2 linked regions of the Paludibaculum fermentans genome follow. The protein of the gene in region 1 interacts with the protein of each later gene in a pairwise test. Links are inferred from orthologs where the notes say so. Each region holds a gene or a part of one and is shown in the gene's direction. Other genes may lie near its edges.

What was found.
Region 2: the proteins of glmS (region 1) and IRI77_RS15350 interact in binary tests that used the Escherichia coli proteins (3 or more experiments, as listed by UniProt). The link is inferred for Paludibaculum fermentans from one-to-one orthologs.

The regions. Positions count from the first base shown.
Region 1 is NZ_CP063849.1:4,410,874-4,421,310, reverse strand. The notes cover bases 2,334-5,294. They hold glmS (glutamine--fructose-6-phosphate transaminase (isomerizing)), read left to right. Parts: upstream 2,334-2,867; coding sequence 2,868-4,721; downstream 4,722-5,294. Other genes in these bases: IRI77_RS17315 (hypothetical protein), read left to right, coding at 5,188-5,294; IRI77_RS17320 (secondary thiamine-phosphate synthase enzyme YjbQ), read left to right, coding at 4,737-5,156; purS (phosphoribosylformylglycinamidine synthase subunit PurS), read left to right, coding at 2,586-2,831; IRI77_RS17335 (HpcH/HpaI aldolase family protein), read right to left, coding at 2,334-2,429. Outside these bases: IRI77_RS17345 (MutS-related protein), read left to right, coding at 1-711; IRI77_RS17340 (hypothetical protein), read right to left, coding at 801-1,355; more of IRI77_RS17335, read right to left, coding at 1,584-2,333; more of IRI77_RS17315, read left to right, coding at 5,295-6,051; IRI77_RS17310 (aldo/keto reductase), read left to right, coding at 6,230-7,111; IRI77_RS17305 (FkbM family methyltransferase), read left to right, coding at 7,098-7,979; murA (UDP-N-acetylglucosamine 1-carboxyvinyltransferase), read right to left, coding at 7,953-9,251; cell division protein FtsZ, read right to left, coding at 9,287-10,437. UniProt on the Escherichia coli protein: Catalyzes the first step in hexosamine metabolism, converting fructose-6P into glucosamine-6P using glutamine as a nitrogen source.
Region 2 is NZ_CP063849.1:3,917,723-3,928,198, reverse strand. Bases 4,545-7,544 are described here. They hold IRI77_RS15350 (phosphatase PAP2/dual specificity phosphatase family protein), read left to right. Parts: upstream 4,545-5,363; coding sequence 5,364-6,725; downstream 6,726-7,544. Other genes in these bases: IRI77_RS15340 (lysophospholipid acyltransferase family protein), read left to right, coding at 7,140-7,544; IRI77_RS15345 (hypothetical protein), read left to right, coding at 6,722-7,150. Outside these bases: IRI77_RS15375 (GNAT family N-acetyltransferase), read left to right, coding at 1-21; IRI77_RS15370 (DUF4339 domain-containing protein), read left to right, coding at 201-2,453; IRI77_RS15365 (hypothetical protein), read right to left, coding at 2,521-2,718; IRI77_RS15360 (CDP-alcohol phosphatidyltransferase family protein), read left to right, coding at 2,954-3,589; more of IRI77_RS15340, read left to right, coding at 7,545-7,754; IRI77_RS15335 (phosphatidate cytidylyltransferase), read left to right, coding at 7,751-8,689; IRI77_RS15330 (nitroreductase family protein), read left to right, coding at 8,798-9,466; IRI77_RS15325 (dihydrodipicolinate synthase family protein), read right to left, coding at 9,847-10,476.

The DNA.
Region 1 (10,437 bases):
ACGTTGGGCGAAATGGAAGCGCTGCTGGCCTTGGCCGGGTACGCCTGGGAACATCCGGACGATCGCTTTCCAGAGGTCGTGGAAGGCGGGCCAGTCCTCGACGGAGAGGATCTTGCGCACCCGTTGCTGCCTCCGGACCGCGTGGTGGCGAATAGCATCCGGCTGGACGGGACACAGCCCCTGATTGTGATCAGCGGATCGAACATGTCCGGCAAGAGTACAATGCTGCGGACGGTGGGCACCAGCGTGGTGATGGCCTTGGCGGGGGCGCCGGTCCGGGCTAAGCGTATGGCGTTGTCGCCGGTTGCCATAGGGGCGTCGATCCGGGTGGTGGATTCGCTGCAGGAGGGGAATTCGCGGTTTTTCGCTGAGATCGTACTGCTGCGGCGCATCGTGGAGCTGACCAAGCAGGGTCCGCCGCTGTTGTTCCTGTTGGATGAGGTGTTGAGCGGCACGAACTCACACGACCGGCGCATTGGCGCGGCGGGGGTGATTCAGGGGCTGGTGAAGCGTGGGGCGATCGGGCTGGTGACGACGCACGACTTGGCGTTGACGCAGATCGCGGAGCAGGTGGAGCCGCGGGGCATCAATATGCACTTCGAAGACCGTATGGAAGACGGACAGATGCGGTTCGACTATACGATTCGGCCGGGTGTTGTCGCCAAGAGCAATGCGCTTGAATTGATGCGATCGATCGGACTGGAAGTCTGATCGATGGTGCTTTCAAATTAACTAAGTAAAAGTCCTGGGACAAATGCGGGTTTTTGACTTTCCGCATTTGTCCCAGTTTGTTGGCGGGTCTATTCGGCAGGAGCCGGAATGATGCCATTCTGCTCTGCCCGGCCGCGTGCCTTGGAGTAATCCGCGGCGGCGTCGAGGCTCTTGTTGAGCGCACTCGCCTTGCTGTATACAGCCTTGATGAGACGGCAGTAATCGACATTCAGGCTGGGGTTGCCATCGACCTCATTCTGTTTGAGGATCGTGGCGTTGACCTCGGCAGCCAGCGCGCGGGCCGCGATGCCGGCGCGTGCGATGGTCTGCTGTTCCGGCGCCCCGAGGGAGGCGCTCAGTTCTTCCAGGCGGTTGACTGCCGGAGCGATGGCATTCACCTGTTCACGCAGTTCATTTAGCTGATAAGAATGGGACATACGGCTGAGCTGCATCGGAGTCCGGTTGAAGGACTCGATGCGGGCGGCCGTTTCCCGAATACCCATCGTCGCGCCCGCAATGTCCTGCATGAGCGCGATGCTCTCCTTGAGCGATGCCTCTTTGGCGTTCGCAGCGGAAAGCAGGGATGCCGGGGCCAACGCGAGGATGGCCAGCAGGGACACACGAGTAGCGTTTAGATTGATCAATTGGTTTCTCCGTTTGGTTTTTCCCGAACGTGAGGGAGAAATAAGGAAGGACTACTTGGCCGACTTACTTATTATTATAGACTATCCGGCTCTTGTTTGGGTTTCAGAAAAACGAAGGCGGCCCTTCTCCTGATTGGAGATGGGCCGCCCCTGTCTAACGGTTAAATCACTTGCGAAATTCCGTGGGTTGTGCCTAATTTTGGCGGCCGAGCCGGCGCTGCGGAAGGTTTAGAACAGCGCAGTGGGCCGGCGGGTCCAGAGTTTGCCTTCGGTGGCGGCGATCTTCTCCAGATCCTGCACGTAGGCGGCGGACTGGGTGAGGACGTGATGCAGGTCGTTGCCGACGCTGATGAAGCTGAAGCCCTTGGCAAGGAACTCCGCGACACGGGTGGTTCCGAAGAGGAACAAGCCGAGGATCACGTTATTCTTACGCGCTTCGGAGATGAGGGTCTCGGTGGCCGCCTGGAGTTCCGGGGACGTGTACATGTGGGGGAATTCGTACTTCTCATAGAGCCCCATGGACATGCACAGGTCGTTCTGGCCGAGGAAGAGCATATCGACGCCCGGCACCGCGGCGATTTCCGCCATGTTCTCGATGCAGGCCGCCGTTTCCACCTGGAGGGCGACGATGACATTCTTATTCGCATTACCCGCGTAGCCCAGCAGGCCGGCCTTGTTCATGCTGCGCTGGGGGAAGTAGACTGAGCGGGTCCCGGCCGTGGGGTACCGGGTGCAGCTTACCGCCTGCCGGGCCTCCTCCGCCGTATTGATGTAGGGGACGAGCACGCCATCGGCGCCCAGGTCGAGGGCCTGCTGGATGCCGCCGCGGTCGTGATAGCCGGCCACGCGAACCATCGACTTGGCTCCGCCGCTGGCGATGGCACACAGCATGTTGGAGAGCTTTTCGTGGTCCATCGGACCGTGTTGGGTATCGACGAGAAGCCAGTCGTAGCCGCTGTGGGCGAGTTGTTCGGCTACCGTCGGACTGTGTGAATTGAGAAAAAGCCCCATCTTGGGGGCGCCGGCCCGCAATTGTTCTTTGAATTCAGCCCCAGTGGGCACGTTGTTGGACATAGAGGTTCCTCCAGTGGAATAGAAGTGTCGTCCGTCCCCAGACTTGATCGGACTCAGCGCAATATAGCGAGAATCGCGGGTCAGGTCAAAGTCCTGGTACTTTCGGGGGATTCCTCCACAGGACTTGCCATGTCCGCTAAACTCTAGAGAAGCCCAATGAAAGCCCACGTCTACGTCACCATGAAGAAGACCGTTCTCGATCCGCAGGGTCAGACGATCGCTCGCGCCCTCAACGGCATGGGCCACACCGGCATTGCCGCAGTGCGCCAAGGTAAGTATTTTGAGATCGAACTCGCCGAAGGAATCAGCCTGGAAGCGGCCAAGGCGGAGCTCGATCAGATTGCCTCAGAGGTACTGTCGAACCCCGTCATCGAAGAGTACCGGTTGGAGTTAATCAGCTAGACCGCCGCTCCGCGCGGCGAAACTCGGAGGATAGCTATGTGCGGAATCATCGGTTACGTCGGCAATAAGAAACCTGTACCCATCCTGCTGGAAGGGTTGCGGCGGCTGGAATATCGAGGGTATGATTCGGCCGGCCTGGCCGTGGTCGACGAAGACCTGAACCTCCATTTGCGGCGCGTGTCGGGCAAACTCCACAACCTGGAAGAAGCTGTGCGCCTATCTCCCGTGGACGGCTGGTATGGCATCGGCCACACCCGCTGGGCCACGCACGGACGCCCGACCGAAGAGAACGCACATCCTCACCGCGACTCCAAGGGCGACATCGTGGTGGTTCACAACGGCATCGTGGAAAACTACCTGGCGCTGAAGCAGGAACTCGAAGCTGAGGGCCACGCGTTCCAGACGGAAACAGACACCGAGATCATCCCTCACCTGGTGGAGAAGTACTTCCAGGGCAGCCTGGAAGAGGCAGTGCGCCTGGCGGTAGGCCGCTTGCGGGGTGTGTTCGCCATTGCCGCGATTTCGCGATTGGATCCGGGGAAGATTGTCGCCGCGCGAAATGGTCCTCCCGTGGTGGTGGGTTTGGGGGAAGGCGAGTATTTCGTTGCTTCCGATGTGCCCGCAATTCTCAGCCACACCCGCGACGTCTTCTTCCTGCACGACGGCGACATCGCCGTGCTGACTGCTGACGGAGTCCGCCTGATGGATCTGGATGGCCGGCCGGTGAAGCGGCAGGTATCGCACATCCTGTGGGATCCGATCATGGCGGAAAAGGGCGGCTACAAGCACTTCATGCTCAAGGAGATCTATGAGCAGCCGCGCGCCGTCCGCGACACGATTCTGGGCCGTGTAGGCCAGGAGAGCGGCCGGGTCTTCCTGGATGAGATGCAGATCCAGCCCAAGGAGTTCGCGGAGTTCCAGAACGTGCGGATTGTGGCTTGCGGTACGTCGTGGCACGCGGCACTGGCCGGCAAGTTCATGATCGAACGGCTGGCGCGCATTCCGGTTGAGGTGGATTACGGCAGTGAATTCCGCTACCGGGATCCGATCGTCAATCCGAACTCGCTCACCGTGCTGATTTCGCAGTCCGGCGAAACTGCCGACACGCTGGCGGCTCAGCGGGAAGCGAAGAGCAAGGGCTCGCGGACGCTTTCGATCTGCAATGTAATGGGATCCATGATCTCGCGTGAGGCGGCGGGCACCCTGTTGACGCATGCCGGACCCGAGATCGGCGTGGCCTCCACCAAGGCGTTCACAGCCCAGTTGACGGCGTTGTTCATCCTGGCCATGTACCTAGGGCAGGCGCGGGGCCGGCAGACTCCTGAGCAGTCTCAGGATCTGGCGCAGGAGTTGCTTCGGATTCCCGCCAAACTGGAGCATGTGCTTTCGGCCGACGCGCACTATGAAGATCTGGTGAAGTGGTTGTTCAAAGCCACCGACTTCCTGTACCTGGGCCGTGGCATTCACTATCCTATCGCCCTGGAAGGCGCACTGAAGCTGAAGGAGATATCCTACATCCACGCGGAAGGCTATCCCGCCGGGGAGATGAAGCATGGGCCGAATGCGCTGATTGACGAGTCGCTACCTACAGTGGTGCTGGCGACGGCGGATCCCGAGGACGAAGCGAGCGTGCTGCGGTATGAGAAGACGCTCTCGAACATCCAGGAAGTGAAGGCGCGCGGGGGGAAGGTGGTCGCGGTGGCGACGGAAGGTATGACCGACGTGACGCGGTCGGCCGATCACGTGATATGGGTGCCTCCCACGCGCGAGTTGCTATTGCCTATTCTGGAGGTGGTTCCGCTGCAGTTGCTGGCGTATCACATCGCCGTTCGGCGTGGTTGCGACGTGGACCAGCCTCGCAACCTGGCGAAGAGCGTCACCGTCGAGTAGTCCCCGGGTCACGAGATGCGGCAGGCTGTACAGGAGTTCATCGTCCGCACGCGTGGCAAGGGTCTGTACGAATTCACATCGGATGTGGAAGCCTGGGTGCGGAGCTGCTCGCTCCGAACCGGCGTGCTGACTTTGTTCTGCCGCCATACTTCGGCGTCCCTGATCATTCAGGAGAACGCCGATCCGGATGTGCAGGCAGACTTGATCCGCTATTTCGAGCGGATTGTTCCTGAAGACAACCGCCTGTATGTACACACCATGGAGGGGGCCGACGATATGCCGGCCCACATCCGAAGTGTGCTGACGGGGGGCCAGCTCACAATTCCCCTGATCGGTGGCCGCCTGGCTTTGGGCACCTGGCAGGGGATTTACCTTTTCGAACACCGCACGTCGTCCCACCACCGCAGCGTGGCCGCTCACCTTCTGGGTGAGTAAGCGCTGTGAGCAGTTTCAGGAGGAGGGTCCTTTGAAGGCGAGGCAGGGTTTCCGGCGGCTGGACAGCGCGACGCTGGGCCAGAAGTTCCGGCAGCGCGTATTGCGCCAGTATTTCGTGCGGTTCCACATGAGCCTGCTGCTGCTTGCCACAACGTCGAGCGGAGTGCTGGCCAGCAAGTTGCTGCTGATGGCCGGCCTCACCTCGGTGCTGGTGCGGTACCCGCTGGCGGTGCTCCTCGCCTATTTCGTTTTTGTGGGGTTGATGCGTATCTGGGTGGCTTACGTGCTGCTGGATGTACCATCGCGGAAACCAACCGGCTCCGGGTTAGGGTCCGGGCTGGATCCAGGTAACATCGACTTCCCATTCTGGGGCGGGTCCTCCAGCGGCGGCGGCCCCTCGTTGGGTGGTGGATCGGCCATGTCGTTTGGGGGCGGCGACTCCGGCGGCGGAGGTGCTTCGGATGTCTGGGGCGTGGCAGACACCAGGGTGGCACCGGTGAGCTCCGGTGGAGGAGGCGGCGGGCATGGATTCAGCTTTCCCAGCCTAGACCTCGACATCGATCTGGACGATGGAATCTGGATTCTCGCGCTCCTGGCGCTTCTCGTTCTGGTGCTTTTCGGCGCCGGCGGCTATCTGATCTACGCCGCCCCGCAAATTCTGCCCGACATCGCATTGAATGCCCTGCTGGCCTCGTGCCTGACGGGTGCGGCGAAAAAGGCGGAAGCCAAGGGCTGGCTCCGCAGCGTTCTTGGCGTGACCTGGATTCCCCTGCTTCTCATCCTGGTGACGACAATTGGCCTGGCCGTGGCCGTCCACAAAACGTGTCCCAGCGCACCCAAGTTGCTCGATGCGTTGAGCTGCCCGGACGGGGCAGTTTCCCAGCGCGACAATTAGGAGCATGTGCGAGCCGCGCGGCGGATCGAGTGATCCGCGGCCCCTCTCGCCTACACCCTAACTGATACAATGCCATTTGCGAGAAGGAGTCACCATGAGCATTTCCCGAAGGTCCTTTTTGACAACCGCCGCGCTTGCGGCGCTCGCCACTGAAATTGACGCCCAAACCGGAATGCCGATGCGAACTCTAGGCCGCACCGGCGAGAAGGTCAGTTTGTTGGCGTTCGGGGCCGGCAGCCGCTGGCTGGCTTACAAGACTCCAGACAAAGGCCTGCCCGCCCTCGATCGTGCGCTTAAGGCCGGAGTGACATACGTCGACTCGGCTGCCAGCTATGGCGACGGGCAGAGCGAGCAATGGGTGGGTGAGTATCTCAAGTCCCACAAGAAGAACTTCTTCCTGGTCACCAAGATCGGCGGCGACCGGTCTTTCGACGACACAATGCGCATTGTCGATCGCTCGCTGAAGAATTTTGGAGTCAGCCAGGTGGACCTCATGCACATTCACGCATTGGGCAATGAAGACGACCTGGCAAAGATCGAAGGGCCGAACGGCCAGCTGAAGGCGATGTATCAGCTGCGCGAGCAGAAGGTTGCGCGCTTCATCGGTATCACCTGCCACCAGAATCCTCAGGTGCTGAAGGCTGCGCTGGAGCACAACGATTTCGATTCGACGCAGATGGCATTGAATATCGCCCAGATCGGGAACGCGGCGCCCTCGGACAAAGCGGGACAGGGGCAGACCGGCGCCTCCGGATTCGAATCCGTAGCGATGCCGGTGGCCCTGAAAAAGAAGATGGGCCTCACGGCGATGAAAGTGTTCGCCCAGGAGAAGCTGCTGGGTAAGGCGGCACCCGAGATGCTGTTGCGGTATGCGATGTCGCTGCCGGTAACCGCCACCACGGTGGGCATGCCCCAATTGGAGCACATCGACTTTAATACGAACGTGGCGAAGAACTTCAAGCCGCTCAGCTCCGAGGAGATGAACTCCCTGCCGAAGAGCGTCTCAGCCCAGATGAGGGCATCCATCGATCATTTCTTTGCAGATCATGTGGATTGCTGAAGAGACGGTCCGCGAACTGGACCGGCCGGGGTCGAGAGACGAATTGGCACGTGTGGCGACCAGGGCCGCACGCGCCGCCAGCGGCGAGCCGATAGAGATCCTTTGGGACGGAATGTGGATTCGGCGGGCGGAAGGGATTTCATTCCCGGATCCCGAGCTATTCCAGACCGCACAGCCTCGCTGGGACCGCTGGTGTCACATGGCGACGAAATACGTGTGCGATGCTGACGACTATTGGTTTCACGTCTACAAGCCGAAGCTTGGCGATGTGATCGTCGACATCGGCGCCGGCCGCGGTGAGGATGTCTTCGCCTTTTCCCAGAAAGTGGGTTCAGAAGGGCATGTTTGGGCCATCGAGGCGCATCCGACGAACTACCGTGTTCTGAACCGGTTCTGTGAGCTGAATGGGTTGGCTAACGTTCAGACGCTCAATGTAGCCTGCGTGGATGTGCCCGCGCGGCTGCATATTGAGACCCTGCCCGTGTGGGAGTCCAACTTTGTGCGGAGCGGCGACGCGACGCCCACGAGTTTCCCGGTGGAGGGGGTGACGTTTGACAGCCTAGCCGCCGAGATGGGGCTCGACCACATCGACTTCCTCAAAATGAACATCGAGGGCGCGGAGCGTCAGGCGTTACCTGGTTGCCGGAACGCCATGATGCGAACCGCCCACGTGTGTATCGCCGCTCACGATTTCCGGGCGGGGCGAGGCGAGGGCGAAGATTTCCGCACGCTGGGCTTTGTGCGGGAGTTCCTGACGGACTGCGGATTTGAACTCATTACCAGGGACGAGGACCCACGCTATTACGTTCCTTACCACGTCCACGGCGTACGCCGGGATGCCTCAGGCGTCGACGATCTGGGCTCCTAGCCGCAGCAGCTTGCCCACGAGGTCCTCGTAGCCGCGTTCGATCAGGCCCGTATTGGAGAGCGTCGACTCGCCTTCCGCCACCAAGGCCGCAATCACATAGCTGAAACCGGCGCGCAGGTCAGGAATATTGATCTCGGCGCCGCGCAGCGGCGTTGGCCCCACGATCACCGCGCTGTGCTTGTAGTTGCGCTGCCCAAAGCGGCAGCGGAGGCCTCCCAGGCATTCCCGATAGAGTTGGATCTGGGCGCCCATGCGGTTGAGCGCATCAATATAGCCGAAGCGCTGTTCGTAGACGGTCTCATGAACGATGGAAACGCCTTCGGCCTGGGTGAGAGCGATGACGAACGGCTGCTGATAATCGGTCGTGAACCCGGGGTGAACGTCGGTCTCCAAGGCGGAAGAGCGCAGTTTCGCGCCAGCTCGCCAGAATTCTATGCCCTCGTTGGTTACCCGGAAATCACCGCCGATTTGCCTGTAGCGGTTGAGGAAGGTCATCATGTCCACCTGGCGCGCGTTGCGGACGAAGATTCGGCCGTTGGTGGCGATGGCGGCGGAAGCCCAGGAGGCGGCCTCAAGCCGGTCGGGGATGGGGGTGTGGTCAAAACCCCGCAGAACTTTCACGCCGATGATGGTTATGACCCGGTCGACGTCCACGCTGATGACAGCGCCCATCTTTTGGAGCACCATGATCAGGTCCATGATCTCGGGCTCCATGGCGGCGTTGGAGAGCTCCGTGACGCCTTCGGCCCGCACGGCGGCGAGAATCACCTGCTCCGTCGCGCCGACACTGGGGTAGTCCAGGCGGATCTTGTTGCCATAGAGCCGCTCGCAGGTCAGCAGCGCGTTGCCCGACTCGTCGTGCAGTTGGGCGCCCATGTCCTGCAGGGCGCGGATGTGGAAGTCCACCGGGCGGGTCCCGATGCGGCAGCCGCCGAGAGAGGGAACGGGCGCCTCGCCAAAACGGGCCAGCAGGGGCCCGCAGGTCAGGATGGGAATGCGGCTCTTGCCGGTGAATTCCTTGAGGACACTGCGCTCCATGGGATGGAGGTTGGCAGCGCAGATCTCGAGGACATCGGGGGAAGTGTAGGTGACCTCGCCGCCCAGGGCGGTGATGAGGTCACTGACGATCGCCACATCCACGATGCGCGAGACGTTTCTCAAGGTGCACCGCTCTGCCGTCAGCAAAGCCGCAACCATGATCTTGGGCAAGGCGTTCTTGGCGCCTTTGAGAGCCACCTCTCCCGAGAGAGGCTTGCCTCCGCGTAGTATCATCTGATCCGTCCCACGTGCAGTCGCCGAGGCCGACATTATTGGAACAGCTTCCGCTCCCGCCTCAGGAACGCGGGGGTGTCGAGATCATCCAGGGAAAACGCGTCGTCGTCGCCCTGCGGAGCCGGCTTCGGAGGCAACTGGGGCGGCAGTTCCGCTTCAGCGGCCTGAGGCTGCGCCTCGGTCTCTGGCTCGGCTTCCACATCGAGCGTCACGTCGGAATACTGTTCCTGGCCCGGCATTTCCACCGAAGTGAACATCGGCTCAGTCCCGGGCGGGAACTGCATGGAAGGGAACGGCTGCTGCGTGACCGGCATCAGGGTGCTGCTGGGCACTGCCGCGGGGGTGAGCACCTTGGGGGCACCGCTGCGGACCGCGGACACATGCGGCGGTTCCACGTGCTGCATATTCTCGCGCTGGAAGCCGGTGGCGATCACCGTGATCTTCACTTCATCATCCAGGGTGTCGTCAGGAACCAGCCCGAAGTTAATCTGGACGTCTGGGTTGCCGGTGGCCTCCCGGATGAGTTTGCAGGCGTCGTGCATCTCGTGCAGCGACAGGTTGCCGGAAGACGTGATGTTGAGCAGGATGGCGCGGGCGCCCTTGAGTCCGCCCTCTTCCAGCAGCGGGCACTGGATGGCGGCTTTGGCGGCTTCGACGGCCGCGTTCGGGCCTTTGGCCGAGGCCGTGCCCATCATGGCAAAGCCCATGCCCAGCATGATGGCCCGGACGTCGGCAAAGTCGCGGTTGATCAGGCCGGGTGTCGTGATGATATCGCTGATGCCCTGAACGCCCTGGCGGAGTACGTCGTCGGCCATGCGGAAGGCTTCGAAGAAGCTGGTTCCCGCCGGGACAAGGTCCACCAGCCGGTCGTTGGGGATCGAGATGACGCAGTCGACAGTCGCGTGGAGTTCCGCCAGGCCGCGTTCGGCCTGGTTCATGCGCCGTGGACCTTCAAAACTGAACGGCTTGGTGACGACGGCGATCGTCAATGCATTCAACTCTTTAGCGAGCGCTGCGATGACAGGAGCCGCCCCGGTGCCGGTGCCGCCGCCCAGTCCGGCCGCCACAAAAACCATGTCGGCGCCTTCGAGAACCTCGATGATTCTGTCGGTATCTTCCAGAGCAGCCTGACGGCCGATCTCGGGATCGGAGCCCGCGCCCAGGCCGTGGGTGATGCGTGTGCCGA
Region 2 (10,476 bases), 500 kb from region 1 along the record:
ATGTACGAGAGGAAGCCTTAAAGGCTTTCCGGCTCCGGCGGGACCGCCTCGGGGAATCCGGGCTGGTGTTTATTTCACCGTTTCAGATCCGATAGAACTAAACTGCTGTCTTGCGGCATCAGTTCCGCGCACCGCACGGGGCGGAACTTGGCGACTGGCGTCGCATGGGGTGGATGGCCGCAGCCGGGAGGTTGAGTTCGATGAACTGGTACCTGGTCCGGGACGGACAACAGTACGGTCCATACGACCGGCAGGCGATGCAGGACATGATCGCGCAGGGTAGATTGTCGCCTGCCGACATGGTTTGGGCCGAAGGCTCACCGAATTGGGTTCCGGCCGCGCAGGCTGGTTTCCTATGGCCGTCGCAGGCGCCGCCTGCTGCAGTCGTCCCGCCTGGAAAAAGACAGCGGAGGTTTGGATGCCTCGGCTGCCTGGGCACGCTGATTCTCATTCCTGTGCTGCTGATCGGCGGCCTGGTTCTCTGGCTGAAGTACAAAGACAGCGGCAACATGGGGCTGGGCTCAGCGGCGACCCTTGCGTCGGCAACCGTGCCCTCCACTGGCGGCTCGATCACGATCGGCAAGCCGGGTTCCCCGTTGAACGGGATGAGCGTGAGCGTGAGCGCCGAGGCGTATGGCAAGGACCTTCCCTTCCGGATCCAGGCGACAGAGATCACCAGTCATCAGTTGGGCCCGTTGTTTCATCCGGCCACTCCGCTGATCACGATCGACAACGGTCATGTGTACTCGAACGACCCGATGGCGGTGAAGATCCCCGTGAGCATCGCACGGGACGAGTTTGCGCTGGGGTTCTACTACGACCGCAAGACGGGGAAGCTGGAAGGACTCCCGCTGGTGGGAGAGGATGCCCAGTCGATCACGATTCTCACCAGGCATTTCTCGGATCTCGTGATCAGTAAGGCGAAGAAGGCGGAGATTGTTCGGGGGTTGCCTGCCGCCAGCGGCTACCTGCCAGGTGTCGACGACTGGCAGTTCACGAACTTCGGCTCGTGGCTGGCACCGGCCGGGCACTGCGCGGGCCAGTCGATTACCTCGATGTGGTACTACCTCGAGAAGAAGCAGGCCGCCGGGGAACGGGCGCTGTACGGCCGCTATGACAACAATGACTACGGCATGGGCACGATCCAACTGCAGGAGGACGACTCGTGGGGCTACCGCTTCGCCTCCATGGTTCAGAGCGAACTCGATTGGGACAGCCTCAGCCGCAGGATTGTGCGGAAGATCAACGGCTTCCCTACCGGCCTGACGTGGTTTGCCTTTGCCTATTCGATTCAACTGACGGGAGAACCGCAGTACATCGAGATCTGGGGGCAGACGACCGATGCGAAGGGGCAGCCCGTGGAAGCGGGCCACGCGATGGTCGTCTACAAAGCGGATGCCAGCGGGTTGTACATCGCCGACCCAAACTACCACGGCAACGAGAACCGTAGAATCAATCTCGCGAACGGTGAACTGCAGCCCTACAACTCTGGCCTCAACAGAGCCGAGATCGACAAGGGCAACGGCATCAGCTTCCCGATCCTGCTCTACATCGGCAAGACGGCGATAGCCGATTGGGGGAAGGTTGGCGCGCGGTATGCGGAGATCGCCGCGGGAACCATCGGCAATGACAAGTTTCCCAAGTGGAAGGTGCGGTACCTGATCCAGGAGGGCGCGGACAAGAAGTGGCCGGAAGTCCCGAAGGTGATTAAGACCGATGAGGTCACTACGATGCTGCCGGGTGCGGGGTTGAAAGGGATGCTCCGGTTCGAGGTCAAGTTTCCCTATACGACGGGAGCGGCGGAGTACCGGGTCGATCTGTTCAAGGACACCACCTTGTTGGCCAACGGGGCGTTCGATGGGCGGGGCGAATACTACTACAACTTCAGTCTGGACAAGGGTGTCAATAACCTCGGCTTCTATTACTACAAGGTGGATGCCGACGGTAAGGCGCAGTATATCGATTTCAAGAGGGTGCGGATTCTGTATGGAGATGACGACCTGAGCGGGACCTGGAACGGAGAGATGACGGTGCGGGGCACGGAGGTTTTCCGGAAGCACGTGGAGGACCTGGTTGTCATCGTCCTGCGGGCGTTTCTGCCGGATCGCAGCGAAGCGGACCTGCGCGGGGCGGCTGCGGCCTCAATCAAGATGAACGTGGAGACGAATCCCTTCTCGTTCGTGCTGACGAAGCGGGCACAGGAGGAAGGAAAGTATGACTTCTCGATGGAGTACCGCGACAAGGAAGGCCAGCGCTATGGCAGTACGGGGATTGCCACCTATAAGGATGGTGTGCTGACCTGGCGCGCGAAGGCGGAAGACCGCTCCACCGCTGACTACCAGGGCAATCTGCTGGGCAAAGAGGCGTTGAAGGGGACTATCGACATCAACGCCTGGGGCGTCATGCCCAATGCCGCGACCAGCGAATGGCATGCCCAGCGAGCCAAGCGCTGAGCTTCTCAGGCGGCTAAAGGCCAGGCGTTCGAGGTAGCGGACGGATCGCTGGCTGCCCTGCCAGGTGCTAGTCCTCGTTCTTGGCGAACTGCTTTCGAAACATGGCAAGTTGGTCGCTGGTTGGAGGCCAGTTGGTGTCGCAGGTATTGCAGTGGAATACCAGCGCACCGGACTTCAGTGCCTCTTCGAATTCTTCCTGACGGAAGGTAACGGTCTGGTTGTGGTTGTTCGGACACACAACTTCAAAGTCGAAGCGGTCGCTCATGAGTCCTCCTGCTGCTTTCGAATCGCGGCGGTCTGTTGCGTTACCCCGGAGAATCCTAACGCTCGGAAACCTGAACTACGGCGCTCAGGGAATTTGCCCCTGCCCGATCGTAGCGCAATCCTGAGGCCCCGGGCGGATGTGCGACCGGGGGCCGAGAGGGTTTGGCAGGGATTGGGGCCTGAGTGGATTGCGTTTCCCCCCCCTTTCTTTGCCTGCTTGGGTACACTGATATCCTGTGCCGAGCATTTATTCGCTGAAGCCTCGTTTTCAAGGTTTGCTTCGTCCGCTCGCACGATTCCTGGCCCGCTCTGGCGTTACGGCCAACCACGTCACCGTCGCCGCTTGCCTGCTTTCCGTCGGGCTGGGGCTGCTGTTGACGGCTCGCATTCAGGATCGGGCCCTGTTCCTGGTGGTGCCCGGGTTTCTGTTTGTACGCATGGCACTGAACGCCGTCGATGGAATGCTGGCCCGGGAGTTCGGGCAGAAGTCGGATTTGGGCGCGTATCTGAATGAACTGGCGGATGTAATTTCGGATGGTTTTCTGTTGCTGCCGTTTGCTTATTTGCCGGAATTTGAGGCGCTTTGGATAGGCGGCGTGATCTGGCTCTCGGCGCTTTCCGAGATGGCCGGGACGGTCGCGGTGATGACCGGCGCGGGCCGGCGTTATGACGGGCCGATGGGCAAGAGCGACCGGGCCTTTGTGTTTGGCGCGCTGGCTCTATGGATTGGGGCCGGCGGCGTTGTTCCGGGCTGGTTGGGGTGGGGCTTTCCCCGGTTGCTTGCCTTGCTGCTGGCAGTTACCATCGTGAATCGAGTATTGGGCGGGCTCGGTGAAAAGAAAGCCGCCCAGGAGGAGAAGGGCGTTTCGTAGTCAGACCTTATGCGTATTCCGGAAGAGCGCTATTTCACTACCAGTGATGGTACGCGGCTGTTCTACCGCTACTGGCCGTCCTTACAGGGACCAGCCAAGGAAGCCGTAGTTTTATTTCATCGAGGCCACGAGCATTCGGGCCGGTTGCAGCACGTGGTGGACGAACTGGACCTGCCTGGGACGGCGATGTTCGCGTGGGACGCTCGCGGGCATGGGCGGTCAGTCGAGTCCGCTGCGAGTACGCCGGCGAACGGGCACGTCCCGACGATGGGCACCCTGGTCAAGGACGTGGATGTGTTTGTACGGCACATTTGCGGCGAGTTCGCGATCGCCATGGAAGACATTGCGCTGCTGGGGCAGAGCGTGGGCAGTGTGCTGGCCGCGGCGTGGGTGCACGATTATGCCCCGCCGATCCGGTGCATGGTGTTGGCTTCCCCTGCTTTCAGCGTGAAGCTCTATGTGCCGCTGGCGCGCCCGGCGCTGGGGCTGTTTCATCAGTTGTTCGGCAACTTCCACGTCAATTCCTATGTGAAGCCCAGCGCGTTGACGCACGATCCCGAACGGATTGCTTCGTATAAAGCGGACCCGCTGATCCGGCGGCCGATCTCGGTGAACATCCTGCTGGCGCTGTACAGCACGGCGGACCGGCTGATTGAAGACGCCGCGGCGATCCAGGTGCCGACGCAGATCCTGATCTCGGGCGCCGACTTCGTCGTGCACCACAAGCCGCAGCACCAGTTCTTTGAACGGCTGGGGTCGAAGGTGAAAGAGGTGCATGTTTTCGAGGGCTTCTATCACGACACCCTGGGCGAGCGGGATCGGGCTCCGGCGATTGCGAAGGCACGCGGGTTCCTGCAGAAGTGCTTCGCCGAAGCGCCGCCGCGGGCTTCGCTGCTGGAGGCGGACAAGACGGGGTATACGAAAGACGAGTTCGACCGGCTGAGCAAGCCGCTGCCGGCGCTGCATCCGAAGGCGCTGAATTTTGGGATGACCCGGTTCGGCATGAAGACCGGCGGACGGCTCTCGGACGGCATCCGGTTGGGGCTGGAGACGGGGTTCGACTCCGGCAGCACGCTGGACTACATCTACCGCAACAAGGCCTCCGGCATCACACCGTTGGGCAAGTTGATCGACTGGTTCTACTTGAACGCGATCGGGTGGCGCGGCATCCGCGTGAGGAAGGCGCATATTGAACAACTGCTGCGCGGAGCGATTGCGGCGCTGCAGGCCGCCGGGCAACCGGTGCGGATCGCCGATATCGCGGCGGGGCATGGGCGGTATGTGCTGGAGGCGATTGAGGGGGGGAGGCGAAGCCGGAGCATATTCTGCTGCGCGATTACAGCGAGATCAACGTCAGGCAGGGTAGGGAACTAATCCGGCAGAAGGGTCTGGACGGGATTGCGCAGTTTGAGCAAGGCGATGCATTCGATCGGGGCAGTGTGGCGGCGATGACGCCGCGGCCGACACTGGGGATCGTCTCCGGGTTGTATGAGTTGTTTCCCGAGAACGGACCGATCCGCGAGTCGCTGGCCGGGTTGGCGGAGGCGATCGCTCCAGGAGGGTTCCTGATCTACACGGGGCAACCCTGGCATCCGCAACTGGAAATGATCGCGCGTACCCTGCCGAGCCACCGCAATCACCGGCCTTGGATCATGCGGCGCCGGACCCAGGTGGAAATGGATGAACTGGTGGCGGCGGCGGGTTTCCGCAAGACCGAACAACTCTCGGACGAATGGGGGATCTTCACGGTCTCGGCCGCCCAAAGGATGGGTGATTGAGTAGTCCCGAAGTCGCGGCCCGATCCGCCGAACCCGGCCCCTTTGAAACGAGTTCTGCTGAATCCCGGCCCTGGCTGCCGGCCCTGCTTTGGCTGGCCGCGCTGGGGCCGTTGTTCTTCCTGAGTTACGGGTTCGCGAACTGGGTGACGGGACTGCGCCGGGCTGTGCCGGAGGTGGCGTTCGCGTGGGAGCACAGGATCCCGTTCCTGGCGTGGACGATCATCCCTTACTGGTCGACAGACCTCTTCTATGCGGTGTCGGTGTTTCTATGCCGTACGCGGGCCGAGTTGCGGACGCACGTCAGCCGGTTGATCGCGGTGCAGGTGCTGTGCGTGGCCGGCTTCCTGCTGGCGCCGCTGCGATTCGGATTCGAGCGCCCCGCAGCAGAGGGGCTGTTCGGCCAGTTGTTTGATGCACTGATGAGTTTCGATAAGCCGTTCAACCAGGCGCCTTCGCTGCACATCGCGCTGATTGCGGTGCTGTGGGCGCGATATGCGCGGCACTTCAGCGGCGTCACGATGTGGCTGCTTCGGCTCTGGTTTGTGCTGATGGCTGTTTCGACATTGACGACGTATCAGCACCACTTCATCGACCTGCCGGCGGGATTGTGGGTGGGACTGGTGGCCATGGCGTTGTTTCCCGAGCAGGAGATCGCGCCAAGGCATGCGCGGTCGGGTGACCAGCAGCGGTTTCCGCTGGGTATGGCGTATGTGACGGCTGGGCTGCTTTGCGCGTATGCCGCGCATCGTATCGGTGGGGGCGGGTGGATTCTTGCGTGGCTGGCAGCGGCGCTGGTGCTGGTGGCCGGGATCTACTGGTCCGGGCAACCCTGGCTGTTTGGCAAGTCGGGAGGGAGAATGGCTCCAGCGGCGATGAGCCTGTTGGCGCCGTATATCGCTTTGGCCTGGTTGAGCTCGCGGTGGTTCACTCGCGGCCAGATGCCTGCGAACGAAATTGTAGAGGGCGTGTGGCTGGGGCGGTTTCCGACTCCGGGCGAGCTCACGGCCAGGGGTATGGCTTCAGTGGTGGATGTCACGGCTGAACTGCCCTTCACGGGACGGGGCGTCGAGTATCGAAGTGTTCCGATGCTGGACCTGATGGCTCCTGGAGCGGATCAACTGGATGCAGCGGTGGACGCGATTGAGGCATTTGCAGCGGCTCGGCCCACGCTGGTGTGCTGCGCGCTGGGGTACTCCCGAAGCGCCACAGCCATGGCGGCGTGGCTGATTGCGACCGGGCGTGCGGCGTCGGTGGACGAAGCGATCGCACAGGTGAGAATCCGGCGGCCGGTCATTCTGCTGGGGGCCGCGCACAGGCAGGCGCTGGCAGTGTGGGCCAAGGGGAGGGCCTCGCGGTGACCCTGGAGTTCGATGGGAAGGTGACGGCGAGTTTTCTGCGGTCCGGCCAGGTGGTGTCGAATGCGAGCAACTGCGCGGCGGTGATCGCCGGGGTTGGCCTGCTGCTGGGGCGGCCGGGCGCGGGGCGGGTGTGGTTCGCAGCCTCCGCCGTTCTCTGGCTGGTTGCGGTTTATTTGGGCTTACGCGTGTCGATTGACGCGGGGTTGTTCCGGGACCTGGCCGAGAAGCCCGAAGACGGTGGCCGCTCGTTGGATGAGTGGCTGCGGGCGAGAGGAGTGGGCCAGCCAGCGCGTGAGCGGTCGATGGAAGAGCGGAGCCGGGGCGCCCTGCGGCTGTGGATCCGGCTGATCGTGGTGGCGGCGGTCCAGTTCGCGGCGCTGGCGGCAGGCCTGGTGCTGCAGGCCTGGAGGCCGGATGCTGGCTGAGCTCGCGGGGGCGCTGATTACGGGTGCGACGCGGCTGATGACGGGTGTGCAGGGCCGCTGGTTGGGGTGTGCGCCGAGTGAGTCGCAACGGTTGTATTTCGCCAACCACGCCAGCCACCTGGATTTTGTGCTCGTCTGGTCTGTCCTGCCGCCTCGGATGAGACGCCGTGTGAGGCCTGTGGCGGCGGACGACTATTGGAACAGGGGGCGGATGAGGAAGTTCCTGATCCACCAGGTGTTCCGGGGAGTGCTGATTGCGAGGGGCAAGGTGGAGCGGGAGCATAACCCGCTGACGGCGATGTGCGCCGCGCTGGACGAGGGGGATTCGCTGCTGCTGTTTCCGGAGGGCACGCGCGGGACGGGCGGAGCGGTGCAGCCATTTAAATCCGGCGTGTTTCAGTTGGCGCTGGCTTACGGGGAGCTGGAACTGGTGCCGGTGTGGATCGATAACGCGCATCGGGTGATGCCAAAGGGGACGCTGCTGCCGTTGCCGCTGCTGTGCTCGGTTGCCTTTGGAGCGCCGATGAAGTTAGGTGAGAACGAAGGGAAGATGGAGTTCCTGGAGCGCCTGAGGCGAGCGCTGGTCGAGTTGGGGGACGCATGAACACGCCGGAAGTAATGGTCACGCTCTCTGTCCTGGTGGGTGTGCTGACCGTGGCGAGCCTGACTTCGTTCATTCTGCGCAAGCGGGCGCGGCCGGGGCCAAATGCCGTGCTGGACAATCTCAACGCGCGCATCAACGCGTGGTGGGTGATGATCTTTGTCCTGGCCGCGGCGTTTCTGGCGGGCCCCCTGGCCGTGACGTTGCTGTTCGCATTCGTGTCGTTTGCCGCGCTGCGCGAATTCATCACCCTGACGCCGACGCACCGCGCGGATCACATCGCATTGTTCATGAGCTTCTTCGTGGTGCTGCCGATGCAGTATTGGCTGGCAACCGTGGACTGGTTCGGGTTCTTTGCCGTGCTCATCCCCGTGTATGGGTTCCTCGTGCTGCCGATTGCGTCGGTGGTCTTCGGCGATCCGAGAAACTTCCTGGCCCGGACGGCGGAGACGCAGTGGGGGTTGATGATCACCGTTTATTGCATCTCGCATGTGCCGGCTCTGCTGACGCTGCACATCCCGGGCTACGCGGGGCGCGATGCGCTGCTAATCGTCTTCCTGTTGATCGTGGTGCAGTCCAGTGATGTACTTCAGTACATCTGGGGGAAGTTGTTCGGCCGCCATCTGGTGGCGCCGGAGTTGTCTCCTTCCAAGACCGTGGAAGGGCTGATCGGCGGGGTGCTGAGCGCCACGGTGTTGGGCGCGTGCCTGTGGAAGCTGACGCCGTTTCAGTGGTGGCAGGCGGCGGGCATGGCCTTCGTCGTGACGATGATGGGCTTTCTCGGCGGGCTCGTCATGTCGGCCATCAAGCGCGATCGCGGTGTGAAGGACTGGGGCCACCTGATTGAAGGGCACGGCGGGATGCTGGACCGGTTGGATTCCGTGGCCTTCTCGGCTCCGATCTTCTTCCACCTGACGCGCTTCTTCTTCACACCGTAGTCTTCCCTGATGGGCCGGGCCTTGGAGCGGTGCCGCAGGATGGCGGTGCGGGTTGAGGCCAATTGAGGGCCGATCCATGGCCGGCGTCTATCGAGATAGATTGAGTCTATGAGGTCTCAATACCAGAAAACCCGGCGGGCGGCGGCCATCGCGGTACTGGCGGTCCTGTTCGCAGGGGCGGGCTGCCTGGCCCAGTCCGGTGTCGTGATGCTGCCGAAACCGCGCACCGAGGCCGGCAAGCCGCTGATGCGGGCGCTGGCGGAACGGCAGACGATCCGGCTGTATACGGATCGCACGCTGCCACCGCAGACGCTTTCCGACCTGCTGTGGGCAGCCTTTGGCGTGAACCGGACGCAATCGCAGAAGGCGGGCTTGGGCCGGACGGCGCCTTCCGCCCGGAACCGGCAGGAGATTGACCTTCACCTTGCGCTGTCCGACGGCGTGTATGTCTATGACGCGGAACCGCACCGTTTGCGGATGGTGGCTCAGGGGGACATTCGTGCGCGGACTGGTCCGGAGGCCGCGGCGAAGGCGGCCGTGACGATTCTCTATGTCGCAGACGCAGCCAAGGCCGGGGGCGGCGCACCTGCCTTCGCGGCGGTGGACGCCGGGTTTATCGGCCAGAACGTCTATCTGTTCGCGGCCTCGGAGGGGCTCGGCGCGTGGTTCCGGGCGACCATCCCGGATGCGAAGAGCCTTGCCGAGACCTTAAAGCTGCGTGGGGATCAGCAGATCCTGTTTGTGCAGACAGTGGGCTATCCGGCGGGGACGCCGTAATAGTGGGAAGGCTTGCCCGTAGCGGGGGCACCGCCGTCGTCGCCAGCGGAGAACGGACCTGACTGCAAAGTCTCGCTGAAGGTTGGCTGGGCGGTGCTCTCCTGTCGATCTAAATTCTAACTATCAGAATTAATTCTGGTTTCTGTCATGGCGAAGACAGAACTGTCGCACCCACTGGCCCGGGATGTAAACCTGAGAGCTCGGGCTACAGGGAGGACAAGGCCGCGAGATCCCACGCCACACTGGGGCGGACTTCCACGTTGGGGGCAGATGGGTAGGCTGATGCGGCGTCGGCGGGGTCACCCTGGTCATTGACGCTGCCTGCCGGGACGATGGAGCGCGGAGCGGCCATGGCGGTTGCCGGGCAGGTTGACCACGCCCTAATTTAGCCACTTATCGCGATTGCGGGCGACGAACTCATCGTCGGTGAGGTGCGGGTAGAGGCGGCAGATGCGGTCGAGCTCCTCGCTTTGGCCGGGCGAGAGGCCCTCTTCGGGATCGAGGCACCATGTACCTTCGAGCAGGCCCTGGCGGCGGAGAATCTCGTGGAGCCCGGCGATGCAGCCGGCGAAGGAGTTCGTCGCGTCGAACAGCGCCGCGTTGGCTTCCGTGGTCTGCTCAGCCAGCTCGAACCATTCGGGGCCCGCTGCACCGCCCGCAGCGCGGAGTGCCTGGATGCGAGCGAGGAGTTCCACGGCTCTCAAGGCCCACACGGACCAGTGGCCCAGCAGCCCTCCGGCAAAGTGAAGTTCGTGTCCGTCCAGCGTCCAGTGGCTCAGCAGGTCGAGCACGATATGGTCGTCGTTGCCGGTGTAGAGCGCGATCTCGGAAGCCCGGCCCGATTCCGCCACTCCGCGCAGGACGTCCAGGGTCTGGTAGCGATGGAAGGGCGCGATCTTGATGGCGACCACGGAGGGAAGGGCTGCGAATTCGCGCCAGAATTCACGCGGCAAGCGGCGGCCGCCGACCGCGGGTTGGAGGTAGAAGCCGATCAGCGGCATCACTTCGCC